DNA from 4 places in the Burkholderia sp. BCC0044 genome. Region 1 is predicted to be linked to each of the others. Evidence: riboswitches for the same ligand, from Rfam matches in the RefSeq annotation. Region 1 holds a riboswitch; each other region holds the start of a gene.

Region 1 (5,050 bases):
CCAGCGTTCGTTCAGCGCGTCGCGCACCGCTTCCGGCAGCCGCTCGAAACGCGCGACATAGTCGGCCAGCGCGTAACTCTGAAACGCGGGACGCAGCGTGCGCACGGCGGGATCGTTGGTCACGCCTTCGGTGAGTTGCGCGATCAGCGCGTCGCCGTCGGGCGGCAGGTCGGCCACCGTGTAGCCCGCATCGCGCAGCGCCGCGAGCACGCGCAGCGCGGATGCCGGCGTGTCGAGCCCGACGCCGTTGCCGATCCGTCCTTCGCTTTGCGGATAGTTCGCGAGAATCAGCGCGATGCGCTTGTCGGCATCGTCGAGTGTGCGCAGCCGGCACCAGCCGCGCGCGAGCGCCGCGACGAACGCGATCCGCTCGGCGTCCGGCTGATAACGCACGACGTCGACTTCGGTGTGCGGGCAACGATACGCGAGCCCCTTGAAGCTCACCGCGCGTGTGACGATGCGTCCGTCGACTTCGGGCAGCGCGATATGCATCGCGATGTCGCGCGCGTGCAGGCCCTGGTTGTCGGCGACCCACGCGTCGCGATTGCCGCCGGACAGGATCACCTGCAGCACCGGCGCGTCGCCGGCCAGCACGTCGGGCTCGGGGCTGTCGATCGCGCCGGCCGCGAACGCGGTGGTGTTCAGCACGAGCGCGACATCGTGCGTGTCGCAGAGCTGCGTGATGACCTCGCGGCTCACCGCGTCCTTCAGCGACGTGACCGCGATCGGCAGCGGATTCAGTCCTTCGTCGATCAGTGCATCGGCGAGCGCGTCGAACACGGCCGTGTTCGCGGCCTGCCAGTGCGCGCGATAGAACAGGATCGCGACGACCGGCGCGCCCGGCGTCCAGCGCGGCCGCCAGTCGTCGACGCTCGCGCGGTCGCGCGCCGGGTGATACAGTGCGGCGGCCGGCAGCGGGCGCGGCGGTTCGGGCTCGTCGCCGAACCCGAACGTGTGAAACGCGATGCTGCGCAGCAGCGCGTCGGCGTTGTGCACGCCGCCTTCGCGCAGGTAGCGCCACCACAACCGGCACAGCTCGGGCTTGACCGTGCTCTTCGCGACGAGGTTCGGGTCCTCCTGCAGGTCGCCCGAGAACATCGCGAGCTGCTGCCCGCGTTTCGACGCGAGCGACACGGCCTGCTCGATCCCGTACGGCCAGTACGCTTCGCCGCCGAGATGATCGATCACGACCGTCTTCGCATGACGCAGCACGTCGTCGACGTAGAAATCGACCGACGCCGGCTGCCGCAGGAACGTGACGTTCGCGAGCCGCACGCTCGGGAATCCTTCGGGCAACTGCGGCACGACGCTCGCGAGCAGCGACAGCGTCGTGTCGGCCGAACTCAGGATCACGATGTCGGCCGGCTGCTGGTCGATCCGGACGACGCCCTGCGTATCGTCGACGAAGCCGCCCGGCGTGGTGCGCAGCAGATGCATCGTGCGTTACGCCTGTTGCGGCTCGGCCGCGCACGCGGCGTCGAACGCGCGTTGCAGCACGGCCGCGTCGAGATCCTCGCCGATCAGCACGAAGCGGCTCGCGCGCGTTTCGCCGTCTTGCCAGCGGCGGTCGAAATAGCTGTCGAAGCGGCGGCCGACGCCCTGGATCACGAGCCGCATCGGCGCATCGGGCAGCGCGGCGAAGCCTTTCGCGCGATAGATCGTGTGCGTTTCGACGACGCGCTGCAGCGCGGCGATCGTCGCTTCGCGCGTGCCGGCGTCGCCCGACACCACCACCGAGTCGAAATCGTCGTGATGGTGATCGTGATCGCCGTCGTCGGCCGAGCCGTGGTGGTCGTGACGCAGGTGGATCGTTTCCTCCGATGCCGACTCCAGCCCGAGCAGCATCGCGAGATCGAGTTCGCCGCGCGTCGCGCGCACGATCTTCACCTGCGGCGGGATTTCTTCGCGGATCGCGGTTTCGATCTGCGCGAACTGCGCGTCGCCGACGAGGTCGGCCTTGTTCACGATCACGAGATCGGCCGACGACAGTTGATCGGCGAACAGTTCGTGCAGCGGCGATTCGTGGTCGAGGTTCGGATCGGCGCGACGCTGTTCATCGACGGCCTGCGGGTTTTCCGCGAACTGGCCGCTCGCGGCGGCCGGCCCGTCGACGACGGTCACGACCGCGTCGACCGTGAAGCTGTTGCGGATCGTCGGCCAGTTGAACGCCTGCACGAGCGGCTTCGGCAGCGCGAGGCCCGACGTTTCGATCAGCACGTGATCGATGTCCGCGCGGCGCTCGACGAGCGCTTCCATCACCGGATAGAACTCTTCCTGCACGGTGCAGCACAGGCAGCCGTTCGCGAGTTCGTACAACTGGCCCGATGCTTCGCCCTGCGCGCCGTCGGCATCGTCGCAGCCGATGCCGCAGCCCTTGAGGATTTCGCCGTCGATGCCGAGCTCGCCGAATTCGTTGACGATCACCGCGATGCGGCGGCCCTCGGCGTGCTGCAGGATGTGGCGCATCAGCGTCGTCTTGCCGCTGCCGAGAAAGCCCGTGACGATCGTGACGGGAAGCTTGCGTAGGGTCATGGTAGGTCCTGTGACGGAAATGGAATCAGGCCGGGCTCGTCGCGGCGAATGCGGCGCGGCATGTCATCTGGGAGATCGCGGGGACGGCGCGACGGCGTCCGCACGGACGGCCGCGGAACGAACGGAACGACGGATCGGACATGACGCTTCCTTGCGAACGGTCGACATCGTGAATGCCAACACGGCCGTCGTCGCCGTGCCCGCGCCGCCTGCCGTTCGTCGCGCCGGCCCGCGCGCATGCGCGGCGGGCGAATCGGCGGAGGAAGCGGAACAGGCTCGGGTGTCGGCGAACTGCGGCCGTGGACGATGCGCCGCCTCCCCGCGGCGCTGAACCCCAATGTCTCGGCCGGTATCCGGGCTGACGAACACGCCGCTTCGCCTTCCCGGATGCGCGGCATCCAGTGGCGGTCGTCCGCATGCGCAGGGCATGCGGCGAAGCGGCGCTGCGTGGCGCTTGCGCGCGACGCGTTCGCTTACCGTTGCGGGGGCAGCACAGGTTGGCTCGACTGCGGTGCAGGCAGGCTCCCTGTTTCCCGTTTAACTGCGTGCGCCGGAGCGGCGCGCGCGAGCACCAAAACGCGTGCGAGTGTAGGCGGCGGGGCGGAGAGCGTCAAGGCGAGCAGCCGGCGGCAAATGCGAATGATTGTCGTTTTCAACCAGTCGAGATAAACTTCCCCCCAACAACAACGAAACCACCGCGCAACGGCAATGTGAGGCAATCACTCAGTCATCCTTAAATCTTCATGTCGAAACGACAGATATCCGGGCGGCGCTTTCCTGCGCTGGCCCTGTCGCTGTGCTCGATCGCCGGCGTCGCCTCCTTCCCCGCCCCGGCGGCCGAGTTCGACGACGAACTGCCCGCGCTCGAGGTGCGCAGCCGCCGTCATCCGAACGATCCGCGCGCCGAAAGCGTGAGCACGGCAACCCGCACCGCCAGCGATCCGCGCGACGTACCGCACACCGTCGACAGCGTCGCGGTCGAGGAAACGCTGTCCTATGGCGGCCGCACGCTGGCCGATGCGCTGGCCGGCGTGCCGGGCGTGTCCAACACGTCGGATACGCGCTTCGATTCGTTCCGCATTCGCGGCTTTTCCGCCGCGGGCGACCTGCTGCTCGACGGCATGCGCGACGACGCGCAATACGTGCGCAGTCTCGGCAACATCGAACGCGTCGAAGTGCTGAAGGGGCCGGCGGCGGCGCTGTACGGGCGCGGCAGCGGCGGCGGCGTCATCAACCGGATCACCAAGCAGCCGTTGCCGGAAAACTTCGGGCATCTGTCGGCGGCGACCGGCAGTTATGGACGGCTCGGCGCGTCGGTCGATCTCAACCGGACGCTGTCGAACGCATGGAGCGTGCGGCTCAATGCCGGACGCGAACACGCAGGCAGCTTCCGCGACCACGTCGACGGCACGCGCCAGTATGTCGCGCCGTCGATCAAATGGCGGGACGCGCAGCGCAGCTGGCTGCTGCAGTTCGAATACGACACGTACCGACGCGTGCCCGATCGCGGCATGCCGGCGCCCGTCGCCGCGCTCGACGCGGCCGGCAAGCCGGTCGCGTACTCGCTGCCGTCCGCGCGGCGCGCGACCTTCTTCGGCGCGGCGGGCCGCGATACCATCCGCGACGCGAACATGAACTGGCGCTCGGTCTTCACGCACGCGTTCGATGGCGGCTGGGAACTGCGTCATACGCTGGGCGTGCTGGATCTGCGCAGCACCTTCGACAATACCTACGTCACGCAAAGCTACGTCACGAAGCCGCGCGATTACCGGCGCGTGCAGCGGGCGCGCTACCTGCAGGACATGACGCATCTCAACGTGCAGACCGGCGTCGAACTGGGCGGCAAGGTCGCGACCGGTCCGGCGCTGCATCATCTGCTGTTCGGCATCGAATACGGCTGGCAGAAACGCAGCCCGACGCTGTGGCAGGCCGACGCGGCGCCGGTCCCGATCAGCGGACCGGATCGTTTCGCACTGGCCGGCTCGGCGCCGCGCCCGTATGCGATGAACCGCCACCGTGTCAGCGACTACGCAATCTTCGCGCAGGACCGCATCGACCTCGGCCGAGCGTGGAAGCTGCTCGGCGGCCTGCGCGGGGAACGCTTCGACGTCGATTCGACCAACGCGCTGAACGGTCTGCATTCGCGGCGCACGACGACGGCATGGAGCCCGCGGCTCGGCGTCGTGTGGTCGCCGGTCGGCGCGCACAGCGTGTATGCGTCGTACAGCAAGAGCTTCGCGCCGGTCGGCGGCGACCTGATCGGCATCACGCCCGACGCGCGCGGCAACGCCAACGATCTCGGCCCGCAATACAACCGCCAATACGAGATCGGCGTGAAAAGCGACTGGCGCGGCGGCGCGCTGAGCACGACGCTCGCGCTGTTTCAGCTCGACCTGTACAACCGCCGCGTCGCCGACCCGGTTCGGCCGGGTTTTTTCGACCTCACCGGCCTCGAACGCAATCGCGGCCTGGAACTGGGCGTCGCCGGCCGGCTCGCGGGCGACTGGTTCGTCCGCGG
Region 2 (5,050 bases), on a different contig from region 1:
CTCCGGAATCCGCACGACGGCCTTCAGCACGAGCAGCAGCAGCGACGCACACAGGAAGCCGACGATCGGCGAGAGCAGCAGCGACTTGCCGACGCCGAGCGCCTGGCCCCAGTCGACGCCGCTCGTGCCGGACGGCCCGTGCATCAGCTGGTTCATCAGCCCGACGCCGATGATCGACCCGATCAGCGTATGCGAGCTCGACGACGGCAACCCGAAATACCAGGTCGCGAGGTTCCAGACGATCGCGGCGATCAGCAGCGCGAACACCATCGCGAAGCCCGAGCCGCTGCCGACCTGCAGGATCAACTCGACCGGCAGCAACTGCAGGATGCCGAACGCGACGGCACCGCTCGAGACCATCACGCCGAGGAAGTTCCACATGCCCGACCAGATCACCGCGACGTTCGGCGTCAGCGAGTGCGTGTAGATCACGGTCGCGACCGCATTCGCGGTGTCGTGGAAGCCGTTGACGAATTCGAAGCCGAGCGCGATCAGCAGTGCGGCGCCGAGCAGCAGGTACGGGAACAGTGTCCCTTCGCGAACCGGCGCCAGATCGGCGACCAGGTGCGTGGCGATATAGACGGCGCCGAGCACGAGCACCAGCAGGAACGCGGCATAGCCGATCTGCTTGGTGCGCGCGATGGAGGCCGGATTGTTCGGGGCGGACGAAGCGGGTTGATTCATGACGGCATCTCGTGAGGGAACCTCGTCCGATCCTAGCTGTGGCTAGCAGTCAGTTTGATGACAGTCGGGAGGACGAACGGTGTGTCTTACGGGATGTAAGGCGAGCGGCTGCCTGCGAAGCGTTGGGCGCGCATCGTCGGCTCACATAGTAAACATGCCAAGCGGTTTAGGTGCCGGCGCCGAGCACGATGTCCGTCGCGGCCAACGTCCAGCCGGCCGGCGACGCGACGAACGTCGTGCCCGACAGCGGCGCGACGTCGAGACGCGTGGCCGCTTCGGGACTCATCCGCCGCACATGCGCGATGGCCGCGCGGACGATCGGCGCATGCGTGATCGCGACGACGTCGCGATCACGCGGCAATCCGTCCAACCATGTGCCGACCCGATGCGCGGCGGCGTCGAACGATTCGCCGCGATGCGGCGACGCGGATGGTGTGCCGATCCACGCCGCAAGTTCGTCAGGCAGGTCGCGTGCGAGATCGTGCAGCCGCTTGCCGCGCCAGTGGCCGTAGTCGATGTCGCGCAGCGCGTCGTCGATCTCGGCGTGCAGCCCGAGCGCGTCGGCCGTCTGCCTCGCGCAGCATGCCGGGCTGCACAGCACGAGCGCGCCCGCAACGCCCGTCCACCGGCCGCGCAGCGCAGCGGCTTCGGCGAGCCCGGGCGCGTCGAGCGGATCGTCGTCTGGAAACGTGCCGGTGCGCATGGCGCGGGTCGATGCGTGGGCGATCAGGCAGAGCGAGGCAGGCAGGGTCATGTCGGTTGTCGGATGATCCGGAACGGGGCGCGCTCGCCCACGTGTCATCGCTTCAATACGCGAACGTTCGCGCGTACAATTCGCCCGATACGAAGCGCGGAAGCCGGTGCAATTCCGGCGCGGTCGCGCCACTGTAACCGGGGAATCGATGATCCCGGAAGCCAGACCTGCCTTCGTACCCATCCATCATTTGTCGGGGCGCGATTCCCCTGAGGTGCATCCATGAGCGAAGCAGTGCTGAAGCCGGCGGTCGTGCCGGCACCCATCCCCGTCCGTGAGCTGTTGCCGTGGGCCGTGTTCGTCGGCCTGATCCTGCTGCTCGCGCTGTATTTCGTCGGTGCGGAACAGGGCGCGACGTCGCTCGTGCCGGGCATGTATGTACACGAATTCGTGCACGACGGCCGCCATCTGCTCGGCTTTCCCTGCCACTGACGCGGAGCCTGCGATGGTCGGAAAGCTGCTCATGCGCGGGATGCTCGCAGGCATCGCCGCGGGCCTCCTCACGTTCGGTTTCGCCAGGATCGTCGGCGAACCGCAAGTCGATCAGGCAATCTCCTTCGAAGAAAAAAACGCCGCCGCCCAAGGCGAGGCGCCGGAGCCCGAGCTGGTCAGCCGCCAGACGCAGGCCGGCCTCGGGCTGCTGACGGGCGTCGTGACCTACGGCGCGGCATTCGGCGGGCTGTTCTCGCTGGTCTTCGCGTATGCGTACGGACGCGGCAGCCGCCTGCCGGCACGGCCGCTGGCCGCGTGGCTCGCGCTGGCCGCGTTCGTCGCGCTCGTGATCGTGCCGAATCTCAAGTACCCGGCCAATCCGCCGTCGGTCGGCGACCCCGACACGATCGGCTATCGCACCGGCCTGTTCTTCCTGATGATCGCGATCTCGGTCGCGACGATGGTGTTCTCGGTCGGCGTGCGCCGCCATCTGCTGGCGAAGCTCGGCCAGTGGAACGCGTCGATCGTCGCCGGGCTGGTGTTCGTCGCGATCATCGCGGCCGTGCAGATCGGGTTGCCTTCGGTCAGCGAGCTGCCGGCCGATTTCCCGGCGGCCTTGCTGTGGAAGTTCCGCGTGGCGGCCATCGGCATGCAGGTGATCATGTGGACGACGATCGGCCTGCTGTTCGGCGCGTGGGTCGAGCGCGGCGAGCGCGCCGGCATGCGCGCCACCTGACGCGATCGCAACCGGGCGCGCCTAGCGCAGCATGCGTGGCGCGCTCCACGTCGATTCGCGCGCCAGCGCGACGAACGCGGCCAGATAGTCGATCGATGCGTCCGCTTCGCGGATGCCGAGGAAGATCTGCTTCGCGATGCCGTTCTTGCCCAGCTTGACCGGCACGACCGGCATCCGGTCCGCGTACTCGTCGGCGAGCCACCGCGGCAGCGCGGCCACGCCGCGCCCGCTCGCGACCATCTGCAACATGATGTCGGTCGTCTCGATCGACTTGTGCCGCCTCGGCACGATGCCGGCCGGCGTCAGGAACTGGTTGTAGATGTCGAGCCGGTCGGTTTCGACCGGGTACGTGATCAGGATCTCGTCGGTCAGTTGCTCGGGCGTCACGTAGTCGGCATTCGCGAACCGGTGCGAATCCGCGACCACCAGCACCTGTTCGTAGTCGAACACGGGATCGAAGCGCAGCCCCGGCTTGTTCAGCGGATCGGGCGTCACGAGCACGTCGATGTCGTAGCCGAACAGCGCGCCGATGCCGCCGAACTGGAAGCGCTGCTTCACGTCCACGTCGACGTCGGGCCAGCGCGACAGGTACGGCGACACGACCTTCAGCAGCCACTGGTAGCACGGGTGGCACTCCATCCCGATGCGCAGCGTGCCGCGCTCGCCCTTCGCGTACTGCTTCATCCGCTCCTCGGCGAGCTCGAACTGCGGCAGCAGCCGGTTCGCCAGCTTCAGCAGATACTGGCCGCCCTGCGTGAGCCGCAGGCCGCGGCCTTCCCGATCCCAGATCGGCGTGCCGAGCTGCTGCTCGATTTTCCTGACGGTGTGGCTGAGCGCCGATTGCGTGAGGTGCAGCGCGTTGGCCGCCGCGGTCAGCGAGCCCTGGCGCTCGACTTCACGAATGACGACGAGATGGAATCGTTCCAGCATGGATCGCGCGCATCCCACGGATGCATGAAAAATGTTAATGGATGAATGAAATAATGCCATTTTATTTCATGGTTTGAAATCCCTATGATGGCTGCCGGATCTACTCTTTCTTCTGGACGGCAGCTTCATGGTCACGACACACAACCTCGGTTTTCCGCGCATCGGCGCGAAGCGCGAACTCAAGTTCGGTCTCGAACGCTACTGGAAGGGTGAATCGTCGCGCGACGAACTGAAGGCGCTCGGCGCCGAGCTGCGCCGGCGCCACTGGCACGACCAGCGCGATCTCGATCTCGCGCCGATCGGCGACTTCGCGTTCTACGACCAGGTGCTCGACATGAGCTTCACGCTCGGCAACCTGCCGAAGCGCGTGCAGGATTTCCACGGCGATGCGCTCGACAACTATTTCCGCGTCGCGCGCGGCCGTTCGGCGCAGTCGGCGGAAGAGCATGCGGCGTGCTGCGGCGGGGTCGCGGCCGGTGAAATGACGAAGTGGTTCGACACGAACTATCACTACATCGTGCCGGAGTTCCATGCGGACACGAACTTCTCGCTCGATCCGTCGCGCCTGCTGCAGCAACTCGCCGAAGCGAACGCGCAGGGCGTGAATGCGAAACCGGTGATTCTCGGCCCCGTCACGTACCTGTGGCTCGGCAAGGCGAAGGACGATTCCGATCGCCTCGCGCTGCTGCCGAAGCTGCTGCCGGTGTACGGTGCGCTGCTCGATACGCTGACCGCGCAGGGCGTCGAATGGGTGCAGATCGACGAGCCGATCCTCGTGACCGAACTCGACGCCGAATGGCGCCAGGCATTCCGTACCGCGTATGCGGCGCTGGAAACGCGCCGCATCAAGCTGCTGCTCGCCACTTACTTCGGCCAGCTTCAGGACAACCTGACGCTCGCGGCGTCGCTGCCGGTCGACGGCCTGCATATCGACGCGATCAATGCACGCGACGAAGTCGACGCGCTGGTGCGCGAACTGCCGGCCGAGCGCGTGCTGTCGGTGGGCGCGATCAATGGCCGCAACATCTGGAAGACCGACCTGAACGCGGCACTCGATTGGCTCGAGCCGCTCGCGAAGCAACTGGGCGACCGCCTGTGGCTCGCGCCGTCGTGCTCGCTGCTGCATGTGCCGGTCGATCTCGCAAGCGAAGAGAAGCTCGATGCCGAAATCCGCTCGTGGCTCGCGTTCGCGCTGCAGAAGCTCGACGAGCTGAAGGTGCTCGCGACCGCGCTGAACGAAGGCCGCGACAAGGTGGCCGACGCACTGGCCGCGAATGCCGCCGCGTTCGATTCGCGCCGCCGCTCGCCGCGCGTGAACAACCCGGCGGTGAAGGCCGCGATCGCGCGCATCGACGCGCAGCTCGGCAACCGCGCGAGCCCCTATGCGCAGCGTGCGTCGAAGCAATCGGCGCGCCTGAACCTGCCGGCCTTCCCGACGACGACGATCGGCTCGTTCCCGCAGACCGGCGAGATCCGCCAGGCGCGCAGCCGGTTCAAGACCGGCGCGCTGGACG
Region 3 (5,050 bases), on a different contig from region 1:
TCGCTGATCGAGCAGGTGCAGCGCATCGCCGAAGGGCTCGGCGAGATGTTCGCGCCGTTCACCGAGGTCGTCGTGCACGACCTGCGCACGCCGGAGCACGCGATCCTCGCGATCCACAACAACCTGTCCGGACGCACGGTCGGCGATCCCGCGACCGAACTCGGCCTCGCCCGCATCGCCGACGACGATTTCCCGCAGATACTCGCGAACTACCCGAACCGCTTCGCCGATGGCCGCACCGCGAAAAGCACGTCGATCGGCATCAAGGATTCGACCGGGCACTACGTGGCCGCGCTGTGCCTGAATGCCGACGTCACGCTGTTCCGCGGCTTCCAGGGCATGCTCAACCAGTTCTGCCGCACGGATGGCGAGACCGTCGTCGAAACGCTCGACCCGGCCGGCGCGGACGCGATCCGGCAGCGCATCGACGCCTTCGCGACGCGCCTCGCGACGACGCCGCGCGAGCTGAAGACCGACCAGCGCCGCGAGCTGATGCAGACGCTGAAGGCCGACGGCTTCCTCGAGGTGCGCCGCGCGATGGAAATCGTGTCGCAGCATCTCGGCGTGTCGCGCGCGACCGTCTACAACGATGCGAAGTGACGCGACGCATCCGGATTTGCCGTTTTGAGTTTCCCGTTGACTGATCTTTTCGACTCTCGAGCACCCATGAATTCTCCGACTCTCCCCACGTACGACGACGTCGTCGCCGCCGCCGCCCGGCTCGAAGGCCACGCGCACCGCACGCCGGTGATGACGTCGCGCACGATCGACGACGCGCTCGGCGCGCAGGTGTTCTTCAAGTGCGAGAACCTGCAGCGCATGGGCGCCTTCAAGTTCCGCGGCGCGTTCAACGCGCTGTCGCGCTTCAACGCGGAACAGCGGCGCCACGGCGTCGTCGCGTTCTCGTCGGGCAACCATGCGCAGGCGATCGCGCTGTCGGCGCGCATCCTCGGCATTCCCGCGACGATCGTGATGCCGCAGGACGCGCCGGCCGCGAAGATGGCCGCGACGCGCGGCTACGGCGGCAACGTCGTGACCTACGACCGCTACACCGAGGATCGCGAGCAGATCGGGCGCGAGCTCGCGGAAAAGCACGGGCTCACGCTGGTGCCGCCCTACGATCACCCGGACGTGATCGCCGGCCAGGGCACCGCAGCCAAGGAACTGTTCGACGAAGTCGGCCCGCTCGACGCGGTGTTCACGCCGCTCGGCGGCGGCGGCCTGCTGTCGGGCACCGCGCTCGCCACGCGCGCGCTGTCGCCGCATGCGAAGCTGTACGGCGTCGAGCCCGAGGCCGGCAACGACGCGCAGCAATCGTTCCGGTCCGGCACGATCGTGCACATCGACACGCCGCGCACGATCGCCGACGGCGCGCAGACGCAGCACCTCGGCAACCTCACGTTCCCGATCCTGCGCCGCGACGTCGACGACATCCTGACCGCGACGGACGCGGAACTCGTCGACTGCATGCGCTTCTTCGCCACGCGCATGAAGATCGTCGTCGAGCCGACCGGCTGCCTGTCGTTCGCCGCCGTGCGGCGGATGAAGGACGCGCTGCAGGGCAAGCGCGTCGGCGTGGTGATCAGCGGCGGCAACGTCGATCTCGAGAACTTCTGCGCGCTGGTGTCGGCACCGGCCTGACCGTCGCGGCGCGCATGACGATCCGGTCATGCGCGCACCGCCCGACCTTCACGTCGCGTTAAGTTTGGCGCCCTAGACTGATTACGTCGTCCTGAAGTCAGTCGTGAAGGAGTCGCCATGAATACGCACGCGATCGTCGCCGCCGCCCTGGCGGCCGCTTCCCTGTCGGCGTTCGCTCAACCGGGCGTGACGTCATCCGGTTTTCCCGCCGCCTCGCCGCACCCTGCAGCCGGGCAAGCGATGCACCGTTCGACCGCCGCGCTGCCGCCCACCGGCTTCGTGCTCGCGAAGATCGATCAGAACAATACGCCGCCCGACCGCGGCGGCGACCCGGGCGGCCGCACGCACGGCGGCTCGCATATGTAACGACACGCGCCGGCCGGCGGCAGTCGGAACGACGGCGGCGACGGAGCGCGGGCGGCGAGGATATCGTCAATGCGCCGCCGCAACGCGGCGTCGATCGTCTCCGGTTGCGGCATCGGCCGGTAGCGCCCTCGGCGCGAAGACACACGCTCGAACCCGCCGGTTTCATCAGACATAAACGCGGTAACGCCGCAGAAAGCGAGAGAATCCGGAAATCCGCCGCCGGGCAATGACGTTTTTTCGCATCCGCGCGCGACCAGACGATTGACGTGCGCGAGCGCACGCCATTACCCTTGCGCGCTGATGGTTCCCAGGGATGGGATCAAAAGGGAACGCAGCAGGGGCAACGCCCCGAATCTGCGGCTGCCCCCGCAACTGTGAGCGGCGAATCCGTGCCACCGCATGCCACTGGGAAACCGGGAAGGCCCGCACGGACGACGACCCGCGAGCCAGGAGACCTGCCATCGACCCGAGGTCCAGCAGCCGCACCGGGCGGGGTGTCCCGATGTGCAAGCACCGCCGTTGGCGGCCGCCTGTTGCATGGACGACCCGACCTCAGGATCCGTCAGATGTCCATCGTTCCCGAATCCGCTTCCCGCTCGGAAGCATCGCACCGACACGCCGTCGGCATGCGCCCCCTGTCCGCCCTGCACTCACGATCGGCGTACGCGCCCCACGCTTTGTCCCGCCGCCTCATGAACATTCGTCACCTGCTCGCCACGTCCGCCGCCACCGCGCTGCTTTCCCCGCTCGCCCATGCGGCCGGCGACACGGCGCTCGCGCAGCCCGCCGCGCCCGCGCCGGGCGCGGACCTGCCGACGATCAGCGTGACCGACACGCGGCACCTGCCCGAATCGTTCGACCGGCGCTATGCGTCGACGCAGGTGCTCACGCGCGAGGATCTCGACCGGCTGTCGCCCGCCGACCCGAGCATCACGCAGGCGCTCGCGACGCTGCCGGGCGTGACCGTCGCGCAGAACGGCGGGCCCGGCTCGTCCGCGTCGGTCAGCATCCGCGGCTCGTCGGCGAGCCAGGTCGCCGTGTTCATCGACGGAATCCGGATCGGCTCGCCGACCACCGGCATCGCGCCGTGGGCCGACCTGCCGACCGAAGCGTTCGAGCGCGTCGAAGTGATCTCCGGCCCGGCCGCCGCGTCGTTCGGCAACAACGCGATGGGCGGCGTCGTGCAACTCTTCACGCGCCGCGCCGCCAACCAGCCGAACCAGACCACCGTGTCGTTCGGCGGCGGCTCGAACAAGACCTTCGACACGCAGTTCCGCACGTCGGGCACGGTGCCGTCGACCGGGCCGCTGGCCGCGCTCGGCGGGCTCACCTACTCGCTCGGGCTGCACGACTACAACACGGCCGGCATCGATGCGACGCGGCCGTTCTTCTACGGCCACGAAGACGGCCGCAATCCGTATCACGCGCAGGATCTCGACGCGCGGCTCGGCTATGCGCGCGACAACTGGTCGATCTCGACGTTCGCGCTGTACCACCGCTCCGATCTGTCCTACGACAACAGCGGCTACGCCAATCGCGAACTCGATCACCAGTTGACGACCGGCGTTGCGTTCCATCTCGACATCACGCCCGATACGCAGTTCGACCAGTCGTTCGGCTATGCGAACGACCGCCAGTTCATCTATGCGGACAATCCGGCCCTCGCGACCGACCAGATCAATTCGCAGCGGATCAGCACGTCGACGTCGCTGACCCATCAGGAGCACGGGTTTCACCTGTTCGGCCTGCCGCTGTCGGGCGAATCGAAGCTCGCGTACGACTTCACGCGCGAGCAGGCGTTCCTGCCGGTCGACATCCCCGGCGGCGTGCCGACGCGCAACGATTCCGCGTTCTCGCTGCACCAGTCGGCGACGCTCGGCAGCGTGACGATGTTCGTCGCGGGCCGTCACGAGATCATCGCCGGGCAAGCGGTGAACACCGGCAACGCCGCGCTGTCGTGGGCGCTCACGCCGGTCTACACGGCGCGCATGTCGTACGGCAATGCGTTCCGCCTGCCGACGTTCAACGACCTGTACTACCCCGGCTACGGCAACCCAAACCTCAGCCCCGAACGCAGCACGTCGGTCGAGGGCGCGCTCGACGCGAACACCGCGTACGGCACGTTCACCGCGGCGATCTACGACACCCGCGTCAGCAACCTGATCGCGTACAACCCGGCGACGTTCTCGCCGATGAACATCGGCCGCTCGCACATTCGCGGCATCGACCTGTCGTACAAGGGGACGATCGGCCGCTCGACGCCGGTGAGCGTCGCGGTCGGCATCCTGAATCCGCAGGACGAGACCAACCAGACCTGGCTGAGCCGCCGGCCGCGCCAGACGGTCAGCCTGAACGTCGACCACACGTGGGACGAACTGAAGCTGCACGCGCTGAGCACGGGCGCGTCGCTGCTGTACGGCGGCTCGACGTTCGACGATCCGGCCAACCGGCAGTATCTGGCGTCGTACCTGACGGTGAGCCTGCGCGCGTCGTACCGGATCAATTCGCACCTGACGGTGTCGGCGTCGCTGTCGAACCTGTTTGACCGGCAGTACATGACCGCGTACGGCTACAACACGCTCGGGCGCACCGCATTCGGCAAGGTCAGCTATACGTTCTGACGGCTCGACGCATCAGCATCAGCCTCTGCCCACCGGCACGCGCGGGAAATTGACATCACGGCAAAAGCTAATAGAATTAGTTTTTTGACTAACCCGCATAGCATTCGTCATGGCGCGTGCCGGCCTTACCCTGGACAAGCTCGTCGAAGCCGGCGCGCAGCTCGCCGATGAAACCGGCTTCGAGCAACTCACCGGCGCAGCGCTCGCGCGGCATTTCGACGTGAAGCTGGCGAGCCTGTATTCCCATATCCCGAGCTTCGACGATCTCAAGAGCCGCATCGCGCTGTTCGCGCTGCAGGAGCTCGCCGCGCGCGCCGCCGACGCGCTGGCCGGCCGCACCGGCAGGGACGCGCTGGCCGCGCTCGCGAACGTCTATCGCGACTACGCACGTGCGCATCCGGGCCGCTTCGCGGCCGCGCGCC
Region 4 (5,050 bases), on a different contig from region 1:
CTTTGGCGCGCGCCTACTTCATCAACTTTTCGGTGATGAATCGCCATTCGGCCCGCGTGACGGGCGTGATCGACAACCGGTTGCCGCGGGCGAGCACGCGCATGTCGGCGAGCTCGTCGTGCTCGCGCAGCGCGGCGAGCGGCACGAGCGGCGACTTCTTCACGAAGCGCACGTCGACGAGCAGCCAGCGTGGCGCTTCCTGCGTCGATTTCGGGTCGTAATAGGGGCTTTTCGGATCGAACTGCGTGGGATCGGGGTAGGGCGTGGACGATACTTCGGCGAGCCCCGCGATGCCCGGCTCGGGGCAACTCGAGTGATAGAACAGTACGCCGTCGCCGATCTTCATCGTGTCGCGCATGAAATTGCGCGCCTGATAGTTGCGCACGCCGGTCCACGGCAGCGAGCGCTGCGGTGCGTTGGCGAGATCGTCGATGCTTGCTTCGTCCGGTTCGGACTTCATCAGCCAGTATTGCATGGTCGTGATCGACGCAGAAAAAGGCCGCTACAAAAGGAAACGGCATCGGGCGTTACCCGATGCCGTTGGATAGGCCCCCGCCTTGGCCGCTAGGCCGGCATCCTGAACCTGAGGTTCAGAATTGGTCGCAGTTAGCAGCACTTCGGGTACATCAGACAGAGTGACGCGCGCGCCCGTGCTACAAATTTCCGCAACCGTGCACATGGCATTGGTTCAAGGAATATATGACCTTGGCGAACCAGGCAGGGAAGCTGACTGAACTGTGTTTCGATGCGCCAATTTGACCACCGTTGACCGTCGAGATCAAGCGGAATCGACGCATCGTTTCAACCGTTACTGCGTCTCGTGCTGTGCGAGCACCGCGCCGAGCTGTTCGTTCATCTGATGCATTGTACGACGGATTTCCTCCGCCGGAAATGCTTCACCGTGCCGCACGCTCGTTTGCAGTCGCAGCAATTCCGATGCAAGCGACAGCGCCGCCATCACCGCGATGCGATCGGTGCCGCGCACCGAGCTGTTCGAGCGGATTTTCGACATTTCGGCGTCGACGCGCGCGACCGCTTCGAGCAGCGCCGCTTCGGTCTCGGCCGAACAGGCGAGCCGATAGGCCTGACCGAGAATCGAGACTTCGATCTGCTTGGTGCTCATGCATGTTCTCCGTGGCTGGCCGCGTCATCGCCATCCGTGCGCGCCTGCGCATCGAGCAGGTCGAGCTGGTTGTCGGCTTGCTCCGCGCCCTTCGAGCGCGGCAGCTTTTCGAGAATCGCGTTCAGTTTCACCTGGGCGTCGTCGATCTTCGCCGACAGCGTGTCGCGCTCGGCCGCGAGCGCATTGCGTTCGTCGCGCAGCTGCGCGAGTTCCGCGCGGACCGTGTCCGCTTCCGCGCGCAATTGCGCGACCTGCTCCTCGAGCGCGAGCCGTTCCGAGTGATAGCGCTTGTTCAGCGAAATCAGACGGCCAATATTTTGAGACAGGGTTTCGAGTTCGTTGAGCATTTGCTGCGTCCTCTAAAGACCCAGCATTTTAGCGCGGAATACCGCGCAATCCGACATCTGTAACGTTTCCAGTCGTAACACCCCTGCTTCTTGCCGCGAATCGGCGCGTCCCGCGCGGGTCCGGATGCTTCCTTGACGCTCGCGCGACCGGCTCCTAAACTGGCGCCGCCTCGGTGCTCGCGCGCAGGACGCGCGGTTAAACGGGAAGCAGGGTGTGGGCTCCACGAGCGCGCCAACCTGCGCTGCCCCCGCAACGGTAAGCGGCCGCGTCGCGTGACGCAGGCCGGCTCGGGCGCGTTTCGCGTGCAGGTCGCTCGCGGGCGCGGGCCACTGCGCGTCATCGCGCGGGAAGGCGAGCCGGTCCGCCGCCAGCCCGGATACCGGCCGAGACGGGGAGCCCGCACGGGCTCCATGACGCGCGGCCTGCGGGGAAGCGGGGCGCGCAATGTTTCACGGAACGTCCTTCGATGCCGACCCCAATCGTCCGCCACGCGCCCCTGTCGCGCCCGGCCGGCTGCCGCAAGCGGATGCGCCGCGCGTCGTGCGCGCGGCCGTGCGCGGCATGAGCGCCGCGCGCGCCGCCGTCATCTGGGCCGCGCTGGCCGCCGTGGTCGCGCTGCTGTTCGTCGCGTCGCTGTCGATCGGCAGCGTGCCGATGTCGCCATGGCAAGCGCTCGCGTCGCTCGTGCCGCACGGCGGCGATACCCTGTTCGCCGATATCGTGCGCACGCTGCGCCTGCCGCGCGCGCTCGCGGGCTTCGCGTGCGGCGCGCTGCTCGCGCTGGCGGGCGCGTTGTTGCAGGTGCTGCTGCGCAATCCGCTCGCGGAGCCGTACGTGCTGGGCGTGTCCGGCGGCGCGGCCGGCTTCGCGCTCGTCGCGATGATCGCAGGGGGCGCATGGTGGCTCGTCGACGCATCCGCGTTCGCCGGTTCGCTCGTATCGGTCGCGCTCGTGCTGGGGCTCGCGAGGCGCGAGCTGTGGCGCGGCGAATCGCGCGACGCGTCGCCGCGGCTGCTGCTCACGGGCGTCGTGATCGCGGCGGGGTGGGGCGCGCTCGTCACGCTGTTGCTGTCGCTCGCGCCCGACGCGCGGCTGCGCGGCATCATCTTCTGGCTGACGGGCGACCTGAGTGGCGCGACGGCGCCGTGGTTCGCGTGGGGCGCGCTGCTGCTGAGCGCAGGCGTCGCGCTGCCGGCCGCGCCGCAACTGAACGTGCTGCTGCGCGGCGATGCGACCGCGCTCGCGCTCGGCGTGCCGGTCGCGCGGCTGCGCGTGCGGATCTATCTCGTCGCGTCGCTGGCCGCCGCGGCCGCGGTGACGACGGCCGGCACGATCGGCTTCGTCGGGCTCGTCGTGCCGCATGCATTGCGGCTCGCGTTCGGCAACGACCAGCGGATGCTGCTGCCGGCCGCGATGCTCGCGGGCGGCGGCGGCGTGATGGCGGCCGACCTCCTCGCGCGCACCGCGATCGCGCCCGCGCAATTGCCGGTCGGCGTGATGACCGCGTTGATCGGCGTGCCGGTGTTCCTGTGGATGTTGCTGAGGAGACCGATGCGATGACGGGCCCCGCACTGAACGCCGCTGCCGGCGACATGTACTACACGGCCGTCGACCTGACGCTGAAAGCCGGCGCGCGCACGCTGCTCGACTGCTTCACGCAGGCGTTCCGCCCCGGCGAGATCTGGTGCGTCGCCGGGCCGAACGGCGCGGGCAAGACGACGCTGCTCGCCACGCTCGCCGGATTGCAGCCGCCCGCCGGCGGACACGTCGAGATCGACGGCCGGCCGCTTGCCGCGTGGCGCCCCGAACGACTCGCGCAGCGCCGCGCACTGATGCCGCAGCAATTGCACGATGCGTTCAGCGCGACCGTGTTCGACACGGTGCTGCTCAACCGCTTTCCGTATCTCGGTGGCTGGGGCTGGGAGCGCGACGGCGACCGTGCGGCCGCGCGCGATGCGCTCGCGACGTTCGACCTGAGCCCGCTCGCGTCGCGCGACGTGATGTCGCTGTCGGGCGGCGAGCGGCAACGGGTCGCGCTGGCCGCGACGCTGTGCCAGGATGCGCCGCTGATGCTGCTCGACGAACCGCTCGCGCATCTCGACCTGCATCACCAGATCGACTGTCTGACCGCGCTGGCCGCCTGGCTCGCGGCGGGCCCGCGCACGGTATTGTTTTCGTGTCACGACCTGAATCTCGCGCGGCGTTTCGCGACGCACGCGCTGTTGCTCGACGGCCGCGGCCATGCGTGGGCCGGCCCCGTGCACGACGTGCTGACGCCCGAGCGCGCGAGCGATGCATTCGGCTATCCGCTCGTGCTGATTCGCGAGAACGGCCGCGATGCGTTGCTGCCGGCGTGGCCTGCGCGACAATGACCTTTCCTGTCCCGATTTTTTCGATGCGCGGCGCATGCCGCACCCACGACACGGCTCCTCGATGACCACTCCGACCCAATTCCCGCCCGCGATCGCGCCGCTCGACGACGCATTGCGCAAGCGCCTGCAGCATGTGATCGACCACAAGACCAAGCCGCCCGGCAGCCTCGGCCAGCTCGAGGCGCTCGCGCTGCAGATCGGCCTGATCCAGCGCACCGAGCGGCCCGTCGTGCAGCGTCCCGTGACGATCGTGTTCGCGGGCGATCACGGGATCGCGGCCGAGGGCGTCAGTCCTTATCCGCAGGCGGTGACCGCGCAGATGGTCGCGAACTTCCTGGCCGGCGGTGCGGCGATCAACGCGTTTTCAGGCGTCGCGCAGAGCACGCTCGAGATCGTCGATGCGGGCGTCGCGTCGCCGCTGCCGCTGTCGGACCGGCTGGTGTCGCTGCCGGTCGCGCGCGGCACGCGCAACTTCGCGACGGAGCCGGCGATGACGCGTGAAGAAGCGACGACGGCGCTGGCCGCCGGCGCGGCGCGTGTCCGCCTGCACGCATCGCTCGGCACGAACGTGATCGGCTTCGGCGAGATGGGCATCGCGAACACGTCGTCGGCCGCGTGCCTGATGAGCCGCCTGCTCGACGTGCCGATCGACGCATGCGTCGGCCGCGGCACGGGCCTCGACGATCAGGGCCTCGCGCACAAGCGTGCGGTGCTCGGCCGCGCGCTCGTCAAGCACTCGCATGCGATCGCGCCGCTCGACGTGCTCGCGACGTTCGGCGGCTTCGAGATCGCGATGATGACAGGCGCGTACCTCGCGGCCGCGAGCGAGCGGATGACGATCCTCGTCGACGGCTTCATCGCGACCGCCGCGCTGCTCGTCGCCGAGCGCATCGCGCCCGGCGTGCGCGACTACTGCGTGTTCTCGCATACGTCGCACGAGGCCGGCCACCGGCGCATGCTCGAGCATTTCGGCGCGAAGCCGCTGCTCGCGCTCGACCTGCGGCTCGGCGAAGGCACGGGCGCCGCGCTCGCGCTGCCGCTGGTGCGCGCGGCCGCCGCGTTCCTCAGCGAGATGGCGAGCTTCGAGTCCGCCGGCGTCGACGATCGTGACGCCTGAGCGCACACGCGGCATGCGCGCCGAACTGCGCTACTTCTTCGTCGCGCTCGGCTATTTCACGCGCGTGCCCGTGCCGCGCTCGATCGGCTA

The links. Region 1 has a riboswitch for cobalamin ahead of cobW (cobalamin biosynthesis protein CobW). Riboswitches for the same ligand answer to the same signal wherever they lie in the genome.
Region 2: it holds a riboswitch for cobalamin, as region 1 does, so the genes downstream of both, HWX14_RS35655 (CbtB-domain containing protein) here and cobW (cobalamin biosynthesis protein CobW) in region 1, are expected to answer to the same signal.
Region 3: it holds a riboswitch for cobalamin, as region 1 does, so the genes downstream of both, HWX14_RS12320 (TonB-dependent receptor) here and cobW (cobalamin biosynthesis protein CobW) in region 1, are expected to answer to the same signal.
Region 4: it holds a riboswitch for cobalamin, as region 1 does, so the genes downstream of both, HWX14_RS31390 (iron ABC transporter permease) here and cobW (cobalamin biosynthesis protein CobW) in region 1, are expected to answer to the same signal.

Annotation. Positions count from the first base shown of each region.
Region 1 covers NZ_CADFDO010000001.1:639,741-644,790, forward strand. The annotation lists gene cobN (cobaltochelatase subunit CobN) at 1-1,437, opposite strand, end outside; gene cobW (cobalamin biosynthesis protein CobW) at 1,444-2,532, opposite strand; cobalamin riboswitch at 2,859-3,123, opposite strand; gene HWX14_RS02925 (TonB-dependent siderophore receptor) at 3,276-5,050, shown strand, end outside.
Region 2 covers NZ_CADFDO010000010.1:149,061-154,110, reverse strand. The annotation lists gene HWX14_RS35665 (inorganic phosphate transporter) at 1-684, opposite strand, end outside; gene HWX14_RS35660 (histidine phosphatase family protein) at 851-1,438, opposite strand; cobalamin riboswitch at 1,485-1,628, shown strand; gene HWX14_RS35655 (CbtB-domain containing protein) at 1,661-1,870, shown strand; gene HWX14_RS35650 (CbtA family protein) at 1,884-2,606, shown strand; gene HWX14_RS35645 (LysR family transcriptional regulator) at 2,628-3,536, opposite strand; gene metE (5-methyltetrahydropteroyltriglutamate--homocysteine S-methyltransferase) at 3,664-5,050, shown strand, end outside.
Region 3 covers NZ_CADFDO010000002.1:830,776-835,825, reverse strand. The annotation lists gene HWX14_RS12335 (helix-turn-helix transcriptional regulator) at 1-600, shown strand, start outside; gene HWX14_RS12330 (threo-3-hydroxy-L-aspartate ammonia-lyase) at 667-1,641, shown strand; gene HWX14_RS12325 (hypothetical protein) at 1,759-2,007, shown strand; cobalamin riboswitch at 2,292-2,485, shown strand; gene HWX14_RS12320 (TonB-dependent receptor) at 2,700-4,628, shown strand; gene HWX14_RS12315 (TetR-like C-terminal domain-containing protein) at 4,738-5,050, shown strand, end outside.
Region 4 covers NZ_CADFDO010000006.1:243,806-248,855, reverse strand. The annotation lists gene HWX14_RS31410 (EVE domain-containing protein) at 14-475, opposite strand; RNA gene ssrS (6S RNA) at 546-727, opposite strand; gene HWX14_RS31400 (cell division protein ZapA) at 809-1,123, opposite strand; gene HWX14_RS31395 (hypothetical protein) at 1,120-1,470, opposite strand; cobalamin riboswitch at 1,625-1,874, shown strand; gene HWX14_RS31390 (iron ABC transporter permease) at 1,916-3,031, shown strand; gene HWX14_RS31385 (ABC transporter ATP-binding protein) at 3,028-3,843, shown strand; gene cobT (nicotinate-nucleotide--dimethylbenzimidazole phosphoribosyltransferase) at 3,905-4,960, shown strand; gene HWX14_RS31375 (adenosylcobinamide-GDP ribazoletransferase) at 4,974-5,050, shown strand, end outside.